2 linked regions of the Cellulophaga sp. L1A9 genome follow. The protein of the gene in region 1 interacts with the protein of each later gene in a pairwise test. Links are inferred from orthologs where the notes say so. Each region holds a gene or a part of one and is shown on either strand. Other genes may lie near its edges.

Region 1 (7,227 bases):
AAATTTTGTTAAATCCTCTTTAGTATTTTTAAATTCTCCTGATTCTACATTTGCTTTTAAAGCCGCACAACCATCACCAAAAATAGCCAGTTCTTTATTAAAACCGAAAACAAAGTTCTTTCCCATAGTAGATGTTCCTTCTTCAGAACCATTTAATAAAAGCACAAATTCATTAGTCATATGCTCATACAAATTAACCTTTGCTCCTGCTACCAAGACTTTTGCAAATTTTAGAGAAGCATTTTCATCGCCCTCTAATGAAGACTGAAAATTAACAACCTCAAAAACATCACCACTAGCCACTACCATTTTCTTTGCATTAACCGCTTCAAACACCTTAACTTCATTATCCGCTGAATCTACCAAATTAGCCACTGCACTAATGCGAGATAACTCATTAGCTGTTACCAGTGTCTGTAAGGTATCATTTTCAGTTGTAATCAAAAAAGCAATAGACTTTTCAGAGGTATCCTCTGGTGCTTGAACAATAATTTCGGTAACCACAGGTTCATCAGAAACATCTTCGGTAATCACCTCAAAATGCCTTGTATCCAATTCATTAAGTTTCAATTCTTCTATTAATTTATCGGCATTTGCAATAATTCTTTTTCCATCGCCTTTATCATAATCATTTGCAATAAGCTTATTGGCATATTCCTTTGCTTTTTCTGGTTGATCTAATTTTAAATACAACAACGCATTATTATAAAAACTAGCATACCTTACTTTACGCGATTTCTTGTCATCACCATTAAACCGAACAACAACATCATCAAAATAACCAACTATAGGCTTCACCTCTGCTAAAAGAGTTTCTACGGGCTGATCATACTCCATCTTTTCAAAGATTTCTTTTAACCCATTACCTGCTTCTTGATGTTTTCCAAATTCCGAGTGTTTTTTATTTCCTAAAATCCAGAAATTATTACCATTAGAACTGGTATAAGGCACATATCCATATAAGTAATTAACCCTACTATATATTTGATCTTCAATTTCTGAACGATGTTTTACACGATACTCATCTCTAATATTATACCTATTGTCATTATAATATTTGCTCGCTGCCGAATAGGATTTAAAGCTAGAGCTAACATAGTTATCTGATTCCTGATACGTATTAGAACTACTTTTTTCCGTATAAGAATTTGTTAAAGACAAGGTTGCCGAAGAGCTAAAACTTGTATGCACATTATAGTAGTATTTGGTAGAGATTACCTTCCCATCTTTATCTTTCTCCTCCACAGTTTCTTTTTCTATATTAACTTCACCTGCCTTTGTTCCATGAAAATTAAACACAAAATCTATAGTACCGTTAGTAGCCACTTTTGTAAACCCAGACAAGCGAATACTTCTTGTGTTGGAAGAATAGGTACGTTTGGCATCATCTAAAATGGGGTGTGTAGGCAAATTTACATAAGAAACTTTAAAATATTCGCGATCTAAATTGGCACTTTGGGCACACAAAATGGTGTTTATTGAAATAAATAAAAGAAAACATAGTAGTGTTAATTTCATGAAATTTGATTTTTTGTTAAAATAATGTTAACGAATTACAACATTTAATTTAAAAAAAACAAATAAATAGTAGAAAATAAACCTTATTATTCTTAATTTTTAAACAATAAAAAACCCGGGCACTACCCCGGGTTCAACGCACTAATACTACTAAGATGTTAGGTTTAACGTAAGCGATCAACAGATTTTACAAGATCCTCATCCTTCCTAATTGCCTTGTTGGCCAAGACTAAAAAAACGATAGAAAAAATAGGAATCAGCATCCCAATACCCTTCTCAGAAACCGAAATTTCTCCAGATAAGTTTAGCGATCGATAAACGAAAAATCCTAGTAAAAAAAGGTTCAATATCATATTCAATCTGTTTACCACAAATTGGTTTTGTCTTTTTTTGTACAATAATATACTTACTAAAGCCAATACGGCCGAAACGAAAAATGCTCCAGAGATTAAAACATCATCTTTTGCAAAAATTTCCTTTCCTTCAATATCAGACCATAGGTTTACCCAAAACGGTAAAGCGGCCGTTAAAAGTATAACGATAAGTAAATATAAGGTTTGGATTCTTTGAATCATTCTCTAAATTATAATTTAAGACTGCAAAATAAGCGTCTTTTTAAGAAATATCAATGAAATATTGAAAATAATTTGTAATATTGTCTCGCAGTACAATAACACTCACCAATATTTTGGACATCGTTCCGTTAATTATCAAAATCACAATACACTTCATTTTTTCATAGAGACGTATAATTTATTCAATTATTAATGTTTGAAATTTCAGATTTAAAATCAAAAAAGCTTCCTGAGCTTCAGGAAATAGCTAATGGTTTAAAAGTACCAAAGTACAAAACCTTAAAAAAACTAGACTTAGTTTATCAAATTTTAGATGTGCAAGCTGCCAACCCTAAAGTTGTACAAGCTGCGCTAAGTAATGCCACTCCCGAAGTAGCAGAAAAACCTAAGCCAGCCAAAGTTCTACGACCTAAAAAACCTAGAATCACAACTAAAACAGACAAAACAGAAGAACCTGCTACTGAAAAAACGGTAGAAAGTGTTCCTAAAAAGCCAAATCCGAGGCCTAATAAGCCAAACCCAAGGCCCGTTGTTGCAAAGGAACTTCCTAGCAAAACTACTGAAGAAAGCCCTGCACAAGAGACAGCTAAAGCAACTCCTAAAGAAGCTAGAGCTCCGCATCCAAAAAATACGAAAACTCCAGTTTCTAATCAGAAAAAAGAGTTTCAAAAAAAGACTCCTGTTCACAATAATCAGAACAACAGCAATCCAAATCAAAATAATCCAAATCAAAACAAACCTAATCCTCGTCCAAAACAGGAGAAGAACAACAATTTTGATAAGGATTTAAAAAACAGGTATAAGGAGCCAGAATACGAATTTGATAGTATTATAGCTAGTGAAGGCGTTCTAGACATCATGCAAGATGGCTACGGTTTCTTGCGCTCTTCTGATTACAATTATTTATCATCACCTGATGATATTTATGTTTCACAATCTCAAATACGCTTATTCGGTCTAAAAACTGGAGATACGGTTTTAGGAAATGTTCGCCCACCAAAAGAAGGAGAAAAGTATTTTCCTTTAATTAAGGTGAATAAAATTAATGGGATTGACCCTCAAGTGGTGCGTGATCGTGTTGCTTTTGAGCATTTAACACCCTTATTCCCTCAAGAAAAATTTAATTTATCAGAAAGACAAGGTACTATATCTACACGAATTATCGACTTATTCTCTCCTATAGGGAAAGGACAAAGAGGTATGATTGTATCGCAACCTAAATCTGGTAAAACAATGTTATTAAAAGACATTGCAAATGGTATCGCAGCCAATCATCCTGAAGTTTATCAAATTATATTACTTATTGATGAACGTCCAGAGGAAGTTACAGACATGCAGCGTAATGTACGTGGAGAGGTTGTAGCATCTACTTTTGACAAAGAGCCAACAGAACACGTAAGAGTGGCTAATATTGTATTAGAGAAAGCTAAAAGATTAGTAGAATGCGGCCATGATGTTGTCATCTTATTAGATTCTATAACACGTTTAGCACGTGCATACAACACGGTACAGCCGCCATCTGGAAAAGTATTAAGTGGTGGTGTAGATGCAAACGCATTACACAAACCAAAACGTTTCTTTGGAGCTGCACGTAACATTGAAGGCGGAGGATCATTATCTATTATTGCAACCGCATTAACAGAAACAGGCTCTAAAATGGATGAAGTTATCTTTGAAGAATTTAAAGGTACCGGTAACATGGAACTACAATTAGATCGTAAGATTGCTAACCGTAGAATATTCCCTGCTATTGATCTTACTTCTTCTAGCACACGTAGAGATGATCTATTGCTAGACGAAGCTACGATACAACGTATGTGGATTTTACGTAAATACCTTGCAGACATGAACCCTATAGAGGCTATGGAGTTTATTGAGCAACGTATTAAACAAACAAAAAACAATGAAGAATTTTTAATGACGATGAGTCAATAAAAACAAATCTTCTTTTAAATACTTAAAGCCCAATGAAATTATCATTGGGCTTTTTTTATTTCGCTTATTTCCAAGGTTATACAAATGCCACTTCATAAATTAAAGCCGTTTAGAATTTAATTTCTCACATATTTCAAATATATTTACAACGCATAAAAAGTACAATCCCCTCTACGACTTATATGCAAGTAATTTTTTTTAACCCTAAAAATCACAACCAATGACATGTAAAAAAAATCTGGGATTGCTCTTTATTGCTTTCTCGCTACTCGTAAGCTGTAATTCTGAAAAGAAGCCAACTACTCCCGATGCTCAGCCTAATCAAAAAGAGCAACACGAAGAAACTCCGAAAGAAATTAAAGCTCCCGAAAAAATTATCACTATTACAGAAGCTAAAGAAGTTTACGATAATTACACACAAAAAAGAGCTAACCTAATTGAAGCCACAGAAGAACCCTTAGAAGATGGTTCTAAATTTATTGCTTCGCGTTTTGGCGATTACGATATAGAAACGGTAAAAAACTATATTGCTTATGTAGAGCAAGAAGCTAAAGAGGCTGGAGTAAAAGTAGAAACCTTACGTTTTTATTTCTCTACCTACCCTGATAAAAAAGAATTTCCTGACCGAAAAAAAGTAAAGCACCCGCGCCAAAATTCATTTTTTATACTTCCTACTATGAAAGTAGATACTATGAATCTAGGGTTCTACATTAAAGATTCCGGAGATGGCAAAAAAGAAGCTGCTTTGATTCGTGACTACCCAGGAGTATTAGACAGTAAAATGGGAGCTACTAAAAAAGCAAACAAATCTTATGCCTCTTTTGGACTAAGTTCAAATGCATCTTCCACATTGTTTTATGGAGATCAAAGCTTAATCATGAACGAAGGTCAAATGTACCCACCTCCACCAAAAGAATCAGATTTTAATTAAATTCTTAACAATGGGTGTGTTCGATTATTATCTTAAAAATTCTCAACTTTATTTTTATGGCATAGCAATTATAGTAGCTATATTTCGATACCCAAAATATTTTGACACACCCTTAAGGTTTTTTCCAATTTTTTTAATGTATACTTTTCTAAATGAATTATTTGCCTACCTCATACATAATGAGTCTAATTTTTTCAACCCTTTTTCAAAAAACGTATATGAGGATAATAACTTGATATTATACAATTTCTATAATATTATCTTCTTTTCATACTTCTATTACATTTATTGGCATTTCACAAAAACACAACAATATAAAAATTATATAAAATATGCTGGATATAGTTTTTTTATAGCGGTAGCTATTAACCTTGCATACCAAAAATTCTTTACAGAACAACAAATCATTACCTATATATATGGAAGTATTTTACTAATAGGCTGTATCCTATTATTTTTAAAAGAGCACAAATCAATTTTAAGAAAAAAAACAATCAAATATAGTTTACTTTTTTGGCTGAGTATTGGTTTACTGATTTTTCACCTTTTTTATATACCAATCAAATTATATTACAATTTTTCAGATTTTAAGGACAAAATCCTATTCTACAATATAAAAAGAGTACACTTATCTTTAATATGCATTATGTATAGCTTTATTATTTACGGTTTTATCCAAACAAAAGGAAAATTAAAAGTATAATGCAATCATTAAATTCACTATATTAAATACATTAATCCCCCTTAATTTGTTTGAACAAATTTTTTCTGATCATTATCTAATCCTTTATGTAGTAACTATAGTAACTTCTATTCTGAGCTATAAAAATTATTTTGAGAGTACATTAAGGTATCTTCCTGTTTTGTTAACGTACATTCTTCTAACAGAAGTACTAGGTCTCCTTATAAAATTAGATCCTGAACTAAACCCCTTTATCACTGGTTTATACTCCGACTATAACTACATCATATATTATGTTTATAATATTTTATTTTTCAGTTACTTCTATTATGTGTATTGGAACTATACCTCTAGCGAAAAAATAAAAAAAATAATAGCTCATGGAGCTGCGCTATACTTTATCATTGCTCTTGTTAACGCCTATTTTAAAAGCATCATTTCGGAAAGACAATTATTCTCATATACGTACGGTTCTCTTTTACTCATTTTCTTAGCACTAAACTTTATCGTAGAAAACAAAAGAAATCCCATCCTTTTTAAAAGGTTGTTATTCTGGATAAGCCTAGGACTAATTATATATGAAGCTATTTATTTCCCTATTAATATCGTTTACAGTTATATCACTAAAGAAAATGTGGCCTTGTATTATCAAATTGTACCTTATCATAAAGCCGCTGTATTTGCATTATACGGCTGCTTCATCATTGGCTTTATAGTTATGAAACCTAAATTGAAGTAACGCTAATCAATTCAATCCCATTAATTGACACTTGGGTTGCAAAAATTACAGATGCGCCTTAAAATCGCATAGTTTTAGCTGAAAATAATAGAATGAATAGCTACAAAATTTTAATGTTTACACATTTAATAACAGTTACACCATGCCTCTTTGTTGGGGCCTATCTTTTGCTTGCTCAAAAAGGCTCAAAACAACATAAATTGATCGGAAAAATTTATATGTCTTTAATGTTTTTCACCGCACTAGTAAGCCTATTTATTCCCGCTCATGTAGGCAGTCAATTTTTAAACCATTTTGGATGGATACACTTATTTAGCTTATTGACACTTTACAGCGTTCCGACAGCTATAGTTGCCGTTAAAAAAGGTAACATTAAAGGACACAAAAGAAAAATGATAGCCTTGTATTTTGGTGCGCTAATTATTGCGGGAGGCTTTACTCTAGCACCTGGAAGATATTTACACCAAGTATTCTTTGGGTAAACTATTGAAAAATAAAAGCGCCTCATCAAATGATGAAGCGCTTTATATAATGTATAGCAAATTTCTACAAAAACTTATAGAGCTGCAATTTGCTTAGATAATTTACTTTTAAGATTAGAAGCTTTGTTAGCGTGTATAATGTTACGCTTAGCTAATCTATCAATCATACTAACTACAGTAGGGTATAAAGTTTCAGCAGCTTTCTTATCTTCTTCAGTACGAATTTTTCTTAATGCATTACGCATTGTTTTGTGCTGATATTTATTACGGATACGCACTGCTTCGTTTCTTCTAATTCTCTTTAACGCTGACTTGTGATTTGCCATTTTTTTTCTAATTTATTTATTAGGATTTTCAATCCTTAA
Region 2 (4,029 bases), 2.2 Mb from region 1 along the record:
ATCTTAATATGAATTAAACTGATTTAGTATCTAATTGCACACTAGGACTCATCGTACTAGACATGAAAATACTCTTAATATAAATACCCTTTGACGCCGTTGGCTTCAACTTATTTAAAGTATCAATAAGTTCTTTTGCATTTTCATAGATCTTATCTGCAGAAAATGAAACTTTACCAATTGCAGCATGAACAATACCAGTTTTATCAACTTTAAAGTCAATTTTACCAGCTTTAACTTCAGCTACAGCTTTCGCTACATCCATAGTTACTGTCCCAGTTTTAGGGTTAGGCATTAAACCTCTAGGACCCAATACTCTACCTAAAGGACCTAATTTACCCATAACACTTGGCATAGTGATGATCACATCAACATCTGTCCAACCGCCTTTAATTTTATCTAAATACTCATCTAAACCTACAAAATCCGCACCAGCCTCTTTAGCCTCTGCTTCTTTATCTGGAGTTACTAAAGCAAGAACTTTAACATCCTTACCAGTACCATGCGGTAAAGTAACAACACCACGTACCATTTGATTCGCTTTTCTAGGATCAACTCCTAAACGAACCGCTAGTTCAACAGATGCATCAAATTTTGCATTTGTGATTTCTTTTATTAAAGCAGACCCTTCAGATACAGAATAGATTTTATTCTTATCAATCTTAGAAAGCGCTTCTTTTTGATTTTTCGTTAATTTTGCCATTATATTGCTTTTAAGATATTAAAAAGGTCTAGTTCCTGAAACCTTTAAACCCATTGATCTTGCAGTACCAGCAACCATGCTCATCGCAGAGTTAATTGTAAATGCATTAAGATCTACCATCTTATCTTCAGCGATAGTCTTAATTTGATCCCAAGATACGTTTCCGTTTTTAACTCGGTTAGGTTCACCTGATCCTTTTTTAATCTTAGCCGCTTCCATAAGCTGAACTGCCGCCGGCGGTGTCTTTACAACGAAGTCAAACGACTTATCCTTGTATACGGTGATAGCAACAGGTAAAACTTTACCCTGTTTGTCCTGTGTACGTGCATTAAATTGCTTACAGAACTCCATGATGTTAACACCGGCAGCACCTAAAGCGGGTCCAACCGGTGGCGACGGATTCGCTGCACCTCCCCTAACTTGTAGTTTAACTACTTTACTAATTTCTTTTGCCATTGTCTTAAATTAAATTAAATTGTGTCAATTGGAAGCAACACAACTTTTATGTAACAGTTCTAAATTTATACTTTTTCAACTTGCATATAACTCAACTCTAATGGAGTTTTTCTTCCGAAAATCTTAACCATTACCTCAAGCTTACGCTTCTCTTCATTAATCTTTTCAACTGTTCCGTTAAATCCATTAAAAGGCCCGTCAATAACCTTAACCGTTTCTCCCATTACAAAAGGAATAGCAACATTTTCTGTTGTTACAGTTAATTCATCAACCTTACCTAACATTCTATTCACCTCTGCTTTTCTCAAGGGAACAGGATCTCCTCCTTTTGTTTCCCCTAAAAAACCAATTACATTGGTAATAGAACGAATAATATGAGCTACCTCACCTCCAAGGTTAGCCTTCACCATAATATAACCAGGAAAATAAACTCTTTCTTTATTTACCTTCTTACCATTACGGATTTGAATTACCTTTTCAGTAGGCACTAAAACCTCATCTAAATAATCACCAAAACCTAAACGAGCTACCTCTGATTCGATGTAACCCCTAATTTTGTTTTCTTGACCACTTACAGCCCTAACTACATACCACTTTTTATCCAATACTTCTGACATAGATCTTTTCTTAATTTATTAATTTATCAAAATAAATTTGAATCAACTCACTAAAAAGACTATCTACACCCCAAGTTGCCAAAGCAAACAAAATAGAAAAAACAGCAACAATTACCATCAAATTTGATGCTTCAGATTTGGAAGGTAATGTTATATTAGTTCTAAGTTCCTCTAAGGATTCCTTGATATATGTTAACATGCTGCGAAAGATTTACTTTATAATACAATAGGTCTTTAACCAATTTCTCGCTTAATAACCTCTCTTTATTAGCACGGGAGGGGAGACTCGAACTCACGACACCTGGTTTTGGAGACCAGTGCTCTACCAACTGAGCTACACCCGTTTCTATTTACATCGAAAGGTATCCGTTAGTAACGGACACCCTTGATGAAAATACTTTTATATAATCTTATTAATGATTAATCTGTAATCTCAGTTACTTGACCTGCACCTACAGTTCTACCACCTTCACGGATAGCGAAACGTAAACCAACACTCAATGCAATTGGAGATAATAATTCAACATTAATAGTAAGGTTATCACCTGGCATTACCATTTCAACTCCATCAGGAAGTGTAATTGTTCCTGTAACATCTGTAGTTCTTACATAGAACTGAGGACGGTAGTTGTTATGGAATGGTGTGTGACGACCACCTTCTTCTTTTTTAAGAACGTAAACCTCTGCTTTAAACTTAGCATGTGGAGTTACAGAACCTGGCTTACAGATTACCATACCTCTTTTAATTTGAGACTTTTCAATACCTCTCAATAAAAGACCTACGTTATCACCAGCTTCACCTCTATCTAATATCTTACGGAACATTTCAACCCCAGTAACAGTAGAGTTCAATTTTTCAGCACCCATACCAATAATCTCAACAGGATCACCAGTGTTAGCTACTCCAGTTTCAATACGACCAGTAGCAACAGTACCACGACCAGTAATTGTAAATACATCTTCAACTGGCATTAAGAAATCTTTTTCAACATCTCTTTTTGGTAATTCGATCCAAGTATCAACAGCTTCCATTAAAGACATTACTGTATCAACCCATTTTTGCTCACCGTTCAATGCTCCTAAAGCTGAACCAGCAATAACAGGACCATTATCACCATCATACTCATAGAAAGAAAGTAATTCTCTAACTTCCATTTCAACAAGCTCTAACAATTCTTCATCATCAACCATATCCACTTTATTCATGAATACAACCATTCTAGGAATACCAACCTGGCGACCTAAAAGGATATGCTCACGTGTTTGTGGCATTGGACCATCAGTAGCAGCAACAACAAGAATAGCACCATCCATCTGAGCAGCTCCAGTAACCATGTTCTTTACGTAATCCGCGTGACCTGGACAGTCAACGTGAGCGTAATGACGGTTAGCTGTAGAATATTCTACGTGTGATGTATTAATAGTAATCCCTCTTTCTTTTTCTTCAGGTGCATTATCAATTGAGTCGAAACTTCTCATTTCAGACAATCCTGCGTTCGCTAAAACTGTTGTAATAGCGGCAGTCAATGTAGTTTTACCGTGATCTACGTGTCCAATAGTACCGATATTTAAGTGCGGTTTAGAACGATCAAATGTTGCCTTAGCCATGTTTATTGAATTTTAATCTTAGTTTATATTAGTGTACAATTTATGTCTTGTTTGAGCCAATGATGAGATTTGAACTCATGACCTCTTCCTTACCAAGGAAACGCTCTACCCCTGAGCTACACCGGCCTATCTGAGTTCATAATCCAAATACTAAAAAGAAGATTAAAACCCAAAAAAAACAACCTTTTAAACTCAAGGTTTTATTAGAGCGAGAGACCGGGTTCGAACCGGCGACATTCAGCTTGGAAGGCTGACGCTCTACCAACTGAGCTACTCTCGCAATTATTTGCTAACTTCAAGAGCTAACAATATTTCAACATTTCAAATTTAAGAACAATTTTTTCAAATTACCCTTAATAACTTTAAAAAAATTCTTTAAAGTGGGGAGAGCAGGATTCGAACCTGCGAAGACGTAGTCAGCAGATTTACAGTCTGCCCTCGTTGGCCGCTTGAGTATCTCCCCAAATCAATATTTTAAAGAACTTAAGAGCCGATGGAGGGACTCGAACCCACGACCTGCTGATTACAAATCAGCTGCTCTAGCCAGCTGAGCTACATCGGCTTTTACTACTTTTTTTTGGCTTTAAAAAAGTCCGCTTTTCTAACGGACTGCAAATGTAAAGCTATTTTTAGTTTATCAAAATT

The links.
Region 2: the proteins of rho (region 1) and nusG interact in binary tests that used the Escherichia coli proteins (3 or more experiments, as listed by UniProt). The link is inferred for Cellulophaga sp. L1A9 from one-to-one orthologs.

Annotation. Positions count from the first base shown.
Region 1 is NZ_CP047027.1:741,323-748,549, forward strand. Bases 1,747-4,656 are described here. They hold rho (transcription termination factor Rho), read left to right. Parts: upstream 1,747-2,285; coding sequence 2,286-4,028; downstream 4,029-4,656. Other genes in these bases: GQR94_RS02970 (DUF4293 domain-containing protein), read right to left, coding at 1,747-2,093; GQR94_RS02980 (hypothetical protein), read left to right, coding at 4,249-4,656. In the rest of the region: GQR94_RS02965 (hypothetical protein), read right to left, coding at 1-1,518; more of GQR94_RS02970, read right to left, coding at 1,683-1,746; more of GQR94_RS02980, read left to right, coding at 4,657-4,959; GQR94_RS02985 (hypothetical protein), read left to right, coding at 5,709-6,380; GQR94_RS02990 (DUF2306 domain-containing protein), read left to right, coding at 6,473-6,862; rpsT (30S ribosomal protein S20), read right to left, coding at 6,937-7,188. UniProt on the Escherichia coli protein: Facilitates transcription termination by a mechanism that involves Rho binding to the nascent RNA, activation of Rho's RNA-dependent ATPase activity, and release of the mRNA from the DNA template.
Region 2 is NZ_CP047027.1:2,901,425-2,905,453, reverse strand. What follows is about bases 1-2,808. They hold nusG (transcription termination/antitermination protein NusG), read right to left. Parts: upstream 1,777-2,808; coding sequence 1,225-1,776; downstream 1-1,224. Other genes in these bases: tuf (elongation factor Tu), read right to left, coding at 2,197-2,808; secE (preprotein translocase subunit SecE), read right to left, coding at 1,787-1,975; rplK (50S ribosomal protein L11), read right to left, coding at 722-1,159; rplA (50S ribosomal protein L1), read right to left, coding at 14-703; rplJ (50S ribosomal protein L10), read right to left, coding at 1-2. Also shown: more of tuf, read right to left, coding at 2,809-3,384. UniProt on the Escherichia coli protein: Part of the processive rRNA transcription and antitermination complex (rrnTAC). The complex forms an RNA-chaperone ring around the RNA exit tunnel of RNA polymerase (RNAP).